DNA from 2 places in the Bifidobacterium sp. 2450 genome. Region 1 is predicted to be linked to the other one. Evidence: riboswitches for the same ligand, from Rfam matches in the RefSeq annotation. Region 1 holds a riboswitch; the other holds the start of a gene.
What was found. Region 1 has a riboswitch for thiamine pyrophosphate ahead of ACEUKI_RS02085 (ECF transporter S component). Riboswitches for the same ligand answer to the same signal wherever they lie in the genome.

Region 2: it holds a riboswitch for thiamine pyrophosphate, as region 1 does, so the genes downstream of both, tenA (thiaminase II) here and ACEUKI_RS02085 (ECF transporter S component) in region 1, are expected to answer to the same signal.

What each region holds. Positions count from the first base shown of each region.
Region 1 is NZ_JBHEEA010000003.1:215,662-222,811, forward strand. It holds gene pheS (phenylalanine--tRNA ligase subunit alpha) at 1-211, opposite strand, end outside; gene ACEUKI_RS02070 (RNA methyltransferase) at 277-1,155, opposite strand; gene ACEUKI_RS02075 (energy-coupling factor transporter transmembrane protein EcfT) at 1,268-2,095, opposite strand; gene ACEUKI_RS02080 (ABC transporter ATP-binding protein) at 2,092-3,567, opposite strand; gene ACEUKI_RS02085 (ECF transporter S component) at 3,567-4,166, opposite strand; TPP riboswitch at 4,271-4,375, opposite strand; gene ACEUKI_RS02090 (dipeptidase) at 4,466-5,833, opposite strand; gene ACEUKI_RS02095 (DUF3043 domain-containing protein) at 5,923-6,546, shown strand; gene ACEUKI_RS02100 (NAD(P)/FAD-dependent oxidoreductase) at 6,695-7,150, shown strand, end outside.
Region 2 is NZ_JBHEEA010000006.1:179,227-186,376, forward strand. It holds gene metE (5-methyltetrahydropteroyltriglutamate--homocysteine S-methyltransferase) at 1-249, opposite strand, end outside; gene ACEUKI_RS05195 (histidine phosphatase family protein) at 359-916, opposite strand; gene ACEUKI_RS05200 (tRNA (adenine-N1)-methyltransferase) at 994-2,076, opposite strand; gene ACEUKI_RS05205 (alpha/beta hydrolase) at 2,159-2,791, shown strand; gene ACEUKI_RS05210 (hypothetical protein) at 2,916-3,200, opposite strand; gene tenA (thiaminase II) at 3,188-3,922, opposite strand; TPP riboswitch at 3,913-4,081, opposite strand; partial or broken gene ACEUKI_RS05220 (phosphoesterase) at 4,221-4,966, shown strand; gene ACEUKI_RS05225 (macro domain-containing protein) at 4,987-5,496, shown strand; gene ACEUKI_RS05230 (alpha/beta hydrolase) at 5,571-6,506, shown strand; gene ACEUKI_RS05235 (hypothetical protein) at 6,765-7,052, shown strand; gene ACEUKI_RS05240 (DUF3800 domain-containing protein) at 7,122-7,150, opposite strand, start outside.

The DNA of each region.
Region 1 (7,150 bases):
AGTCGGCGCGCAGCTTGCCCATGAGCTTGCCGGCTTCCTTCTTCTGGTCGGCGGGCAGGGAGCCAATGGCCTTGCTGGCCTTGGTCATCGCCGAATCGGCACCTGCATACGTTGTCTTGATGGCCTTGAGCTCCTCCAGGTTGGAGGCGTTCTGGATTTTCTCGATGCCCTCGGCAACCTCAGCGGTCACCTGGTCGGCGTCGAACACCATTTGTTCTGCCACGAGAACCCTTTCGTCTGATGTTTTCTCAGCGTTTCACAGCGTTTTTACCGGTTTCACATTCTTTCAACATGACCCGACATAGACAGCGACATCAGCATCACCGCGGCCGAGGTGCCGAGGTTCAGCGATTCGGCCTTGCCATAAAGCGGGATGGAGACGATGCGACCGCAGCGCGTGAGGCTGTCCGGTTCCAAGCCACGCGCCTCATTGCCGAACAGCACGGCTTTCGGAGCCTCGACCGCCGCCTTGTCCGCCAGTACTGCGGGCAGGCTTTCCGGCTTGCGTTCTTCGGTGCCGTATACGTCGGCGGCCCAGACGTCCATATTATGGTCGCCCGTCCAGATGAAGAATTCGTCGGTGCTCATGGCGAGTACCGGCAGATGGAACAGGGAGCCTGCGGTGGAGCGGATGACCTTGGGGTTCAGCACGTCCACGCAGTCGTCCACGAAGATTACGGCATCGCAGCCGGCCGCGTCGGCCGCACGGATCACGGTGCCGGCGTTGCCTGGGTCGCGCACCTGCCAGAAGGCGGCAATCTGCGGGGCCCGACCGTTCTTGCCAAGTTCGACGTCATCGGCACCGGCGTGCATGGACTCGGCATTGCCGACGGCCGCGATGCCTTGGGCGTCCGGACTGATGCGGTGCATCACGTCGCCGGTGCAGTAGTGCACATAAATCGTGGCATCCTGCGAGGTCTCGACGATCTTCTCCAACGTGGAGGAGATGATACGCGGATGTTCCAGCGCCTGCGAAACCTCTACATACAGGTCCTGCACCACGTCCGGCCGCCAAGTGATGGCCTCGCGCACGGATTGCGGGCCTTCGATAAGAAAACGGCCCGAACGTTCGCGGCCTTTGGCTCGGGTCAGATCGGCGATGCGGCGCACGCGGTCGGATTTCGGATTATCAAGAATCTGGGCGTTGATGGGCATAGCCACTACCCTACTGCCGGGTCATTACGTCAGTTCGTGGCTCACTCCCGCTGGCGGAGGCATCGTAAGCCTTTCAGACACCCTGAAAGGCACTGTGCCAGTCTGCCGTCTTTCAGACACCCTGAAAGGCGAAGTGCCAATTCCCGGTGCCGACGGCTACGCCTATGGAGGCCAGCGGGACGGCCAAACAGATGACGTAGAAGATCCAGTCGATAGGCTTCAGACGCGAGATGCGGGCTTGGGAGCGTGGGGCGCTGGAGCCGAAGCCGCGCGCTTCCATGGCGGTGGCGAGTTTGGTGGCGCGCCGGATGGAGAGCACCAGCAGTCCGAACGCTTGGGAGAGGGCACGGGCGATGGCGTTACCGTCACCAAGGCCGCGCGAACGCTGGGACAAGCCGAGTGCGCGCCAATCTTCCTGCAGCAGCGTAAACATGCGCAATCCGGCCAATCCGCCGTATACGAATCGCGGTGAGAAGTGCAGAATCTCAACCAGACCGTCCGCCAAATCAGTGGGATCGAGGCCCAAGGCCAGAATCACGCCGGGTACGGCAATGGCCGCCACCCTGATAGCCGTGGCGATGGCCAGATTGATGGATCCCTCGCTGATCACAATCCAGCCACCCTGCCACAGGATCTCGCCCGAGGTGCGGCCGTAGAGGAACACGGAGATAAAACTGCCGGCGGCGGCGATCCATACCGGCCAGGTCTTACGGCATACGGTCCACGGAGCCACGCCACCAATCCACAGCAGCACGAATTCGATGCCGAGCGCCGTGGATGCGGATACCACATCCAGACTGATGAACATCGGAATGCACAGCAGCAACGCACCGATGATGCGACTGACCGCGTTGATGCGCGCGATGAACCATGAGGGCGATGAGGCTTTGACCGGCTCCACGCGCGTTTCCTGTGGGCTGACGGTTACCACGTCACTCATGCCTTCGCCTCCTCGAACATCACGCGTCGCGCGTCCAGCGCATCCACCAGCGCCTCATCGTGCGTCACCATGATCACGCACGAGCCTTGATCACGGATGGCGGCGATCAGCTTGACCATTTCATTCCACGTACTGAAATCCTGTCCGAATGTCGGTTCGTCCATCACCAACACTTTGGGTGCGGCGGCCAGCATGGAAGCCACGGATAGTCGCCGCTTCTCCCCGCCAGACAAGGTGTACGGGTTGGCTTTGGCGAAGCGCGTGAGATTCATCTGCTCAAGCATGCGGTCGGCGGTCTGATAAGCCTCGTCTTGGCTCTGCCCCATCGACTTGGGGCCGATGGCGACTTCGTCACGCACGAAATTGGCAGCGAACTGGTGTTCGGGCTCCTGGAACACCATGCCGATACGGCCCAGCAGTTCCTTGCTTTTCCAGTCGATCGGCTCACGCCCGGCATGCGCGGGCTTGAGGTTGTCGGCGATGAGCACCTTGCCGGCGATAGGCTTGAGTAGCCCGGCCAAAGTCAGGGCCAAGGTCGATTTGCCCGCGCCGTTCGGACCCATCAGAGCCGTTACTTCGCCGGGATAAAAATCCAGATTGATACCAACGCCAAGAGCGATCCCACGGCCAAAGCTTAAGTTCTCGGTGCTGAGCACCGGCGCATCGTGCGCAGGCTCCTGCTCCGGTGAGTAATCGGGAATCACACGGCCCGGCACCCACGCGCCACCGGCGGCCAACACGTCGCCCATCTCGGCGAACACCTCGTCCGGCTTGCCGTCGGCGATGACCGCACCCGTGGGCGAACTTGCATCGGGTCGGCCGAGCACAATCACGCGATCGACCAGATCGAGCCATACATCGATATGGTGTTCGACCACAACCATGGTCTGTCCGGTGGCCTCGATGACCTTTTTGACCGCGTCATGCACTTCGACCACGCCTTCGGGGTCGAGGTTGGCGGTCGGTTCGTCCAACAACAGCAGACCGGGCTTCATAGCCAGCACGCCGGCCAACGCGAGACGTTGGCGCTGACCGCCGGACAGATGGCGGGTGGACCGATCCAGTTCGAGTCCGCCGAGTCCCACCATATCCAATGATTCGCGCACTCGCTGCCAAATCTCCTCGCGCGGCACGTTGAGGTTTTCGCAGCCGAAGGACGCGTCATCGCCTAGTCGTTCAAGAATGATCTGCGAGTCCGGGTCCTGAAGCACCAGTCCCACGCGGCCTCGCGCCTCGCGCGCATCGACGCCAGCGATGGTGAGCGAGCCCTCCTGCTCGCCTTCCTCATCGCCGCCAAGTACGCCTGCGAGACCGGCCATCATCGTGCTTTTGCCCGCGCCCGAAGCACCGAGCAGCAACACACGTTCACCTGGCCGGATGGTGAAATCGACGGCACGCAACGCGAAGTCCTTACGCGTGGCGTGCCGCCATCCCCAGCCGCTGGCCTCTACCGCAGCCGGATTAATCTGCATCAGACGCGCGCCTTGCCGCGGCCGGATTCAAAGCGCTCCAGAGCACCGGTGGCGGCGAGCGCACGAGACAAGTACCAGACCACCACGCCGGCGATCACGACGCCGGAGATGATGGAGCCCACCAGATACCAAGTGACGCGCAGGCCGTTCCAGCCCGGGTTGGTGGCCCAGTAGTAGGCCCAGCAGCCCACGCCGGCGAGCGCACCGGACAGGATGGTGGTGCCGATGTTCCACTTCTTCCAAGCGAAGACGGCGAAGGCAATTTCGGCACCCAGACCCTGGATGATGCCGACGGTCAGCGAGCCGCCGACGCCCCACTGGTTGCCCAGCGTAAGCTCGAGGAAGGCGGCGAGGGTTTCGGCAAACAGTGCGGCACCGGGCTTGCGCACAATGATTGCGGCGAGCGGGCCGGCGAACAGCCAGAATCCGTTGAGCAGACCCTCGAAACCGGGGGTCACGCCCTCGAACAGGGCCAGCGGGGCGGAGCAGACAATGTCCCAGCCCCAGAAAATGACGCCGGATGCGACGGCGATGATTGCGGCGACGACGATATCGACGACGCGCCACTTGCAATTGGCTTTGGCCACAGCTTCAGTCATGAATGTGCCTTTCTTCTGCTCGCACGCAGGCCGAACATACACGGATATATGTACGCACATAATGCACATGTTCGTGTCCACGCGCGGGTTGGTTCAGGCACGGGTGGGTAAGAGCGACATTTCCGTGCGCCGGCATTATCCGGTCACGTTCCATCGGTCGAGACTATGAGTCTCCTCTCAGCCGCCCAACGGCAGCTCCCGTGTCAACTCCCGACTATAAAGCAAGCCGCCGTCAAAGGCAATAGCCACATCTGTGACCTACCTGACGGCGGCTCGCTACCATTACCGATACGGTTCGGCTACTTGCCGAGCTTGTCCAGCAGCAAAGCCTCGGTGATCACGTTGTTCTTGAGGCCGGGCAGGGAGATGGACTCATTGGGGCTGTGGGCGTTGGCCTTCGGGTCTTCAGGACCGGTGACCAGCACCTGAGCGTTGGGGAAAATGCGCTGCAGTTCGGGGATGAACGGAATGGAGCCGCCTTCGCCCTTGTTGATGGGCTCAACGCCGAAGGCCTCGGTCATGGCTTCCAGCGCGTCTTTGGTGGCCACGGCGGTCGGGTCCATGGCCCAGCCCATGCCGTTTTCGCCGCGCTCGACAGTGACCTTGGCACCGAACGGCGCGTGGGATTCGAGGAATGCAGCCAGTGCTTCCTGCGCTTCTTCAGGGCGCTGGGTGGGCGCGGTGCGCAGCGACAGACGGAAGCGGGTCTCCGGGGCGATCACGTTGAAGGATCCCTCGACCGGGTGGGCGTCGAAACCGATCACGGTCACGGACGGCTTGGTCCACAGGCGTGAGGCCAGCGAACCGGTGCCGGCGAACTCGTAACCGGCCACCACGCCAGAATCCTCGCGCACGGTGGTTTCGTCAAGGTCGTGCTGCAAACCGCCGATCGGCTCTTCCGCGGCCACGCCGGGTACGGCCAGATCGCCGTTCTCGTCATACATGGAAGCGATGAGCATGGCGGCCAACGTATTGGAGTCGAGAATCGGGCCGCCGTACTGGCCGGAGTGCACCGGATGCTCAAGGCCCTGCACGGTCACGTCCGCACAGGTGTTGCCGCGCAGCGAGGTGGTCAAAGAAGGAATGTCCGCCGACCAGTTGCCGGAATCGGCCACGATAATCACGTCAGCGGCGAATTCGTCGCGGTGAGCCTCGATGAAGGGAATGAAGCTTGGCGAGCCCATCTCCTCTTCGCCTTCGATGAACACTTTGATATTGACGTTGAGGTCGTCGCCCAATGCCTTCAGTGCACCGGAGTGGATGGCGATGCCGCCGCCGTCATCGGCGGAGCCACGGCCGTAAAGGCGGCCGTCGATTTCGGTGGCCACGAACGGGTCGGTGTTCCACTCGGTCGGGTCCGGAACAGGCTGCACGTCGTGATGGGCGTAGAGCAGCACGGTGGGGGCGTCCGGAGAAACGATATGCGAACCGATGACCTCCCATGCGCCCGGAGTGCCGTCGGCATTGGAAGCCTGGACCACCTTGGTATCCACACCCACGAGGCGCAGTTCGTCTGCCACGAATTCAGCGGAGCGCCTCATATGTTCGGCGGTGATGCCCTTGGCGGAGATCGACTGCAGCGCGACCTTTTCGGCCAGCACCTTGACGATGCGATTCCAATCGGTTTCGACGCGCGAACGAATCTCGTCAGCGGCGAGCGTTGTCATGATGGTCCTCCTTTATATGTGTGTGAGCGGCGTCATTGCAATGGCTGCGCCAGTGTACAAGTGTCTGAACGTCACCGTAACCTCAAAGCATGACATGGAATCCGTTTAAGAAAAAAGAAGAGGCCCAAGCTCCTGTTGAGCAGGCCCCGAAGAAGGCATCCGATCCTTCTGAGAAAAAAGGCCGTCCTACCCCGAAGATGAAGCAGGCTCAGGCCGCCGGTATCCGTCCGCTGGTTCCGGTGGACCGCAGGGCCAGCGCCAAGGCCGCCAAAGCCCGTCTGCGTGAGAAGGAGAACGCCGAGTACGAGGCGATGCAGAAGGGCGATATCAACCACATGCCCAAGGCGGAACGCTTGCCTTGGCGTATCTACATCCGTGATTATGTGGATGCCCGTTTCAACCTTGGCGAATGGTTCATCCCGGTGGCCTTCGCGATTCTAATCGTCTCCATGTTCGTCACTTCTTTGATGCAGAACCAGTGGGCTTCCATCATCATGATGGCGCTTATGTACGGTTACCTGATTGCCGTGATCATCGACGTATGGCTGATGTGGCGCAAGCTCAAGGCCAAGCTCATCGCCAAGTACGGCGAACAGTCCGTGTCCAAGGGCTCCCGCTCCTTCTCCTACGCTTGGAGCCGTTCGATTCAGATGCGTCGTTGGAGGCTTCCCAAGCCGCGTTACCCGAAGCGCGGTCACTGGCCGGCGGACTGATTGTCCATATATACTCTGGCTCCCCTCGTTGAGGGGCTGAGCCGTAAAGAAAACAGTCCAGTGGACTGTTTTTAGGCGAAGTGGCGGCGATAGCCGCATATGGCTCCCTAGCATGGGAGCCATACTTATATGTATCAAGGAGGCAATCATGAGCGAACAGTTTGATCTGGTCATCATCGGGGCTGGCCCCGGCGGCTATTCCACAGCTCTGCGCGCGGCCGAACTCGGCATGAAAGTGGCACTCGTCGAGCGTGACACCACCGTGGGCGGCACATGTCTCAACCGTGGCTGCATCCCCTCCAAGGCGCTCATCACCGCCACCCACACCATCGACACCGTGCACCGTGCAGCCGAACTCGGCGTCAACGCCTCGGTGAATGGCATCGACTTCGGCACGCTGCGCGACTATCGCCTGCGTGTGGTCAAGACGATGGTGGGAGGACTGGCCGGGCTGCTTGCCCATCGCGGCATCACCGTGTTCCGAGCCAATGCCGCGTTCCATGCGGATGAGACCGCTCCAGCAACTTCCGACCATATCGTCCACCTCGTCCCCTCCCCCGACCAAAGCGACATCCTCACCTATCACAAGGCCGATGTCCCCGAG
Region 2 (7,150 bases), on a different contig from region 1:
ACGCTGCGGAATCACGTTGAGAAGGATGGCGGTGTCCAGCATCTGATCGTAGTAGCTGAAGTCGTTGCTGGGAATGAGGTCGATGCCGGCGGCCTGCTGCAGCTTCCAGTGCTTGGCACGCAGTTCGGCGGCGGTGGCCTTGACGGCGGCGAGGTCGTTGGCACCCTTCCAGTAGCCTTCGATGATCTTCTTCAGTTCGCGGTTCTGCCCGATTCGGGGGAAGCCGGAGACGGAAGTCAGAGTGGACATTAATCCTCCAATGTATGCGTTCGTAACCCGACTTAGGGTAGCAAAACATCCGGATTCACAGCTTATAAATGATCGTAGAGTGTCGTTATAGATGGAATTTATATCCGCTTTAGTCGAAGTCCTTCACATTGATGACGGCGAGCAGTTCGCCACTGTGCACCTGCCATTCATCGAACGGCTTATCCGAGCCCATAATCACGATGGAGGCCGGCGAAAGACCCAGATTCAGCAGATCAAGACGTTCCGAATCGGAGTCGGCGGAGGCGAGCCATTGCGCGCTGATGGACACGGTAGGCTCATGGCCGACGATCATGAACACATGGGTCTTGTCCTTGACGTGGGCGAGTTCGTCGAACACGGCCTGCACTCCCCCGTCATACAGGCTGATGCGATAATCGACGATCGGCTTGTCACCGAACGTCTTGAGCATGCGATCCAGCGTCTGCCGGGTGCGGGTGGCGGACGAGCAGGAAATCCGGTCGGGCACCAATCCCAGCGCTTCGACACCCTTGCCCACGGCTTTGGCCTGTTTGAGGCCTTTCTCGGTGAGCTCACGCTCGACATCGCCCTTGTCTCCGAACGGCTCAGCCTTGGCATGCCTCATGATGATGAGGACATGGTCATATTTCTTGGCTGCCTTGGCGACCTTGTTCAGCTTGATGCCCATCCGTGGCTCCCTTCACGAACCGCTGCTCGGCCCTGTATTGCTTCCAGTATAGGGCCGCCGAAACAGCCGGCGACCCATCATTCGGCGCTTATTCGCCGGTGTCGGCCGAGCTGGCCGACCTGACGGTCGAGATCGCGCAGCACCTTACGTAGTTTGTGATCGGAGATATCACGCAGTTCCAGCTCTTCGATCTGGGCTTCGCGCTGCTCTTCGGTGAGGGAGTCGATGTCGGTGGACGTGTCCTTGGTCACGCGGTCGCGTTTGCGCAGCGCCTCGAAGCCGGGGGCCATGGCGCGCGAAATGACAAGGAAACCGGTGTGTCCGATCATCTGATGGTCGGGGCGTACGGCGAGGCCTTGGGCCTTCCATGTGCGTTCGAGGGTTTCCTGGATCTGCGGTTCGGTCCAGCAGCCGGCCGCGCGCAGGGCTTCGGCCAGTCGGCTCATCTGCGTGGTGGTGGTTACGTAGCTGACCAACACGCCGCCGGGAGCGATCACGCGATAGGCCTGTTCGAGCCTGTTCCACGGATCGAGCATGTCGAGCATGATACGGTCGAACCAATGTTCGGGCAGTTCGGCGGCCACGGAATCGAAGTCGCCGGTTTTGAGGTCCCACCATTGCGGCTGCTCGCCGTAGTACAGCGTGGCGTTGGCCTGGGCCACCTTGGCGAATTCGGGACGCAGCTCGATGGTGGTCAGGTGGCCATCCTGTCCTACGGCGTCCAACAGGTTGACGCTCATCGCCCCCGAGCCGGCGCCGGATTCCAGCACGCGCATGCCGGAGCGAATGTCGCCGAGCTGGATGACCTGGGCGATGTCTTTCGGATACATGATCTGCGCGCCGCGCGGCATGGAGAGCACGTAGTCGGCCAGACGTGGGCGCATCACCGCATACTCCCAGCCGCCGATGGCGCGCGAGGACTTCCACGGCTTGTTCCTGTCCTTTTCGGGGTAGACCTGATTGACCTGCGCCTCTCGTTTGGCGTGTACGGTGAGGATGACCGCGCCTTCGATCCTGCCGATCACATCATCGTGCAGAATCAAGCCATGCTCGGTTTGTGTGGAGCCGCCGGCAACCAGCTGATCGGTGATCTTCTTGCCCTTGCGGTCGGTGAACTGCACCTTCTCGCCTGCGGTCAGCGCCCCGCGCCTCGGCTCCATAACTTGCTCCTTGCGTGCTCGGTGGGTCAATCGCTACAAGTCTAATGCATGTAAGCTCGTTGGTGAGGTGATGACGATGCGAATGCAGATGACAAGCCAGATCGATGCCGGCGGCAATGACCCCATTTTCCTGATGTTCCACGGTTACGGCAACGACGAAAGCGAGATGGTGCGGATTCTCGACGCCGTATATGCGCCGACGCGAGCCGATGCGGCCCCGGCCGCAATTGCCGCCGCACCCAGCTATATCTCGTTCCGTGCCACCTACGCGCGGCCCTATATGGGCGGCAATTACTGGTATCCCGACGGCTGCGGCGTGGACGAGCGCCAACGCGAATGCGCGGCGGTCGGGGATGCGGTGACTTCACTGCTGGACGCCTCGGCACTCGCCCATCGCAGGAAGATATTGATCGGTTTCTCCCAAGGCGGTTATCTGTCGTATCGTCTGGTCAAGGCGCATCCGACGTTGTTCGATGCCGCGATCCTGCTCAGTCCTTCGTTCATGGGCGAGGAACAGGCGGCGCTTGACTCCCTTACCCGATTCTTCCTGGCGTACGGCGCGCAGGACCGCACGATTCCGCTGCCCGACCAGCAAACGGCCCATCAGGTCCTTGAACGGGCCGGGCATCTGACCTATCGCGAGTATTCCGGCATGGCCCATGCCATCTGTGATGAGGAAATCGCCGATATCCGGGATTTCCTACGTGCCATATGATGCCGGAATAGCTCCAATATGGAATATCTCCGTTCAAAGAGGTACCGGTCCAAGTAGAAGCGGCTCAACAATGGGGAATGGCGTTGGCCACGCCCATTCATCGCGCGATGGTTCTGCGATCAGCTCAATTCCCCTGCCGGCTGATGCCGCCCTTATGACCGGTGGCCTTGAATGGCGTGGCGTGTGCCGTCACCTTCAGTCCCGGCAGATTCGTACTGGTATTGGATCGACCGCAGTGCCCGGCAGCCGGCTGGGACTCGGAGCGTCGACCAGTACCCGTGATGTTGGTATGCCGTTTGCCGTCGTGTGCCCGTTTCCCACCAGCACCGTCAGCCCCGTCAATATCAATGCCCTTGGCGCGCAAAGCACGCGCCCACCGCTCATCCATCGTGCGCCTCACACGTCCCATTCGGGTTTCCACGTGTACTGCATGTCGTAGGCACTCGACCAGAACATGTATTCGTTCTGCACGCCGGTCACGAAGATGTCCACGAGTTCGTCCTTGCGTTCTGCGCTCAGGTGTTCGGTCAGCTGCTCGATATGTTCGATCAGCCATGCGGAGCTGCTCCAGAACTCCTCGGTTTTGTACATGTCCACCCAGCTCTTGTACGGGTTGGAATCAAGCGTGTCCGTGAATTCGGCGGCGAGACGCTGCCCATAGTCGGCGTACACCCATGCGCAGGGCAGCACGGCCACGAGAACATCGACTAAAGGATTGCCATATGCGATCGAAAGGATGTTCGACGTGTAGGCGCGGGCGAACGCGGACTGACGAACCGAGTTCATTTCCTGCTCGCTGATGCCGTAGCTTGCCATGTATTTGCGGTGCATCGCGGACTCCACATTGAAGATACCGTTCTGCACGTCGGCCATGAACCGCATGACTTCGGGATCCTGGGTTTTGGTGAGGGCCAGAGCGTGAACCTTGGCGTAGTCGTTTAGGTAACGGTAGTCCTGCAGCAGATAGAATGCGAAGCGCTCGCGATCGAGCGTCCCGTTGCCCAGCTCGCGCAGGAACGGCTGCCGGTATCCCTCCTCCCAGACCAAGTTGGCGGCCTCGCGCAGTCGTTGCGCGAACGGCGGCAGATGGTCCAAGGTAATCGGGCCGAATGCAGCGGCGTCAAAAGTCATCATTTGCTCCCTCCGATGGTGTTGACCAACAGGTTCCAAGGGTCAGGCCTTATGCCTTTCTCAACCCGCATGCCGGCGATTGATTCGGTCTCGGCGCGAATGGCACCGTACCGGCTCGGTTGGTATCGGCTTGGTTCATGGGTTCCCCTGCAATGCGCCTTATTATGGCAACACGAACAGACACGGGCTGATGGCCATCCTTGCGACTCCTCACATGGCGCTTATGGACTTAGGATGGAGTCATTCGTAATGTCCTTGCACCGGTTGCGGCAAGGACAGCACCGCAGGAGGACCGTCAATGAAGTATTTCACCACCGATACGCATTTCGGGCATCCGCTGGTCACCGTGTTACGAGGTTTTACGACATTCGACCCAACGCGCTCAAGCTATGAGGAAATACTGCGCGCGCATGGGCGCAAAGCCGCTGAGGATTGGGCCAAGGAGACGACGCTGGACTCGGGGCCGACGTTCCGTACGGCAGCCGATACGGATGCTCACGACAAAGCGATCGTGGACAATATCAATGCGATGGTCGGGCCGGACGATGAGTTGTGGATTCTGGGCGACATCGGTTTTCGCACGTCACTGACGCATTTGAAGAACTGTCTACGCGCGCTCAATTGCAAGCATTTGCATGGTGTGATCGGCAATCACGATGGTTGGTGGCTTGAAGATCGGCCCACACTCAACCTGTTCGAGAGCCTTGAGCCGAACGATACGGTCGAAATCGAAGGACTTGGCATAGTGAATCTGTCCCACTTCCCATATCGGGAGGATTTGTCGTACAGCTGGCCCGACGATGTGGCAAAGTTCAGCGGTAAGGCCCTGCCGTTTGACGGTCGCAAGCTGCTGTATGGTCACACGCATCAGCTTTCGCCCGATGGGGCCCGTCCGGAGGCTCTGAACGTCGGATTGGATGCATGGGGCTTGATGCCGGTGAGCGAGGCGCAGGTTATCGATTGGTTCCGTGAACATGACGATGGCAGCGCATCGGCTAGCCCGACAGGTCACAAGCACCGTCGCTTGATATGCCGTCGTTCTAAAGAATAAAGGGATAGCAGTCATGCCACTGCGAATTGTGCATCAGGACATCACCACCATGCAGGTGGATGCGATTGTTAACGCGGCGAACACGCGGTTGTTGATGGGCGGCGGCGTGTGCGGCGCGATTTTCCGTGCGGCGGGAGCTCGGGATATGCAGGAGGCCTGTGACCGACTTTCCCCTATTCTCACCGGTTGCGCCGTAGCGACACCAGGCTTCGCATTGTCCGCCCGATACGTGATTCACACCGCCGGCCCGATTTGGCAGGGCGGTGATGCCGGTGAGGAACAACTGCTGCGCGCCTGTTATCGCAATTCGATGGAGCTTGCTGTGTCGCTCGGCTGCGGAAGCATCGCATTCCCGCTGATTTCCGCCGGGATTTACGGCTATCCGCGGGATGCAGCGCTCGCGGTAGCTAGGGATGAGATACACGCGTTTCTCGCCACCAGCAATCGCAATCATTCAGGCGGACAGTCCGAGCAGGGCGTAGGAGACTCCGATTGTTCCGTGTTTCTGGCGTTGTATCGGTAGTCGCGCGATCATCAGCGATCGGCCTCGTATCATCTGTATGATGTCCTGTATTGCAACAGAACCAGGGGGATTCCATGCAAACCATCGACTCATCCAAAGCCGCCGAAAACGTCACTGGTTCGGACGGCGCCATCCATATTCCATCTAATCCCACGCTTGCCGGGCTGGCCTCGCTGACCCGCAACGTGGCGTACAAGACCGGGGCCGATGATCTGGTAATGGATATCATCGCCCCGCAATCCACCGGCGATGACGATGACCGCCGCTACCCCACCGTGGTATTCGTGCAAGGCAGCGCCTGGACCACGCCGCATCGCGACTACGAGATCCCGCAGCTCTCGGCTTTGGCCCGCGAAGGCTTTGTGGTGGCTACGGTGAATCATCGCGATGCCTCGAGCGATCCCCACGACATGTTCCCCGCATATCTCGAGGACGTCAAAGCAGCCATCCGCTATCTCAGGGCAAACGCACGTCAATGGCACGCGGACCCCGACCGTCTCGGCATCTGGGGCACGTCGTCCGGCGGCAACACGTCGCTGCTGGTGGGGTTGACCGCCGACGATCCGCGGTATGAGGACGGCACCAATGCCGATGAAAGCGATGCGGTGAAGTACGTGGTCAGCTGCTTCCCGCCCACCGACATGCTTGAAGCTGTCGACGCATTCGACGATGAGACCAATCCATTCCGGCTGTATTATTTCGGCCCGTTCGCGGCCGTGGTGGGCGCGACCCATGAGACCGGCATCAATGCCGAGGTCCGTCAGCGCGCGGCTGACATGAGCCCCTACCTGCAGGTGCGGGATGACCAACAGTATCCGCCGATGCTCCTGTTGCACGGTACCGCCGACACCGTGGTCCCCTACCATCAATCCGTCAAGATGCGCGACCGGCTGGTCAAGCACGGCGTGGACGCGCAGCTGGTGCTAGTCGACGGCGCCGAACATGAGTACGATTTCTGGAGCCAGCAGGTCTTCGACGTGATTTTCGATTTCATTCGTGAGCGGAGCTGAACGGTAAGGGCACACGGGCGAGTCCTTGATAAGTCGCCGAGTTCTCTTTTAGCCAATTTTGTTGGAGCCCCTATCTGCGCGAACATGCCATGACAGTTCTAGACTGTGTTCTAGGACTGTCAATCGGCAATGTGTATGAAAGCGTGATGTGATGGGTCAGACGGTGATTGATGGAGTTGAGGGACTTAATAGGGCCGGTGAACTCGGCGGATTCAGCGGTTCGCGGTCGGTGGCGTTGCCGCCTATACCATTCTGGCCGTGCTTACTTCGCGACTGTTGCAACGGCCGATTACCACGGAACTGTTGCTCATCGTCATGTGGATCACGCTGGAACTATGTGCGCTGACTATGTTGCACAGTTCCGGAGCTCTCGGGGCAACCGCCGCCATCGTTTTGGCCATCATCCTGCTGATTTTGCTTATCGCCGACATGGCCTGCTACCTCGACTACTACCATCTGCCACCCATGCCCGCCTTCATCGACGGCACCGCACCACTGATTGCCGTAACGGTGTTTTCTGAGATTGTCGTGGCGATGATTGTGTAGGTCCGGGGATTTTGTTTGCTATTTCGTGTTATTCAATTGTGTCCCGAATATATATGGGCACTGCCAAATTTATGATTCCAATCTTTTCCTGCGGATCG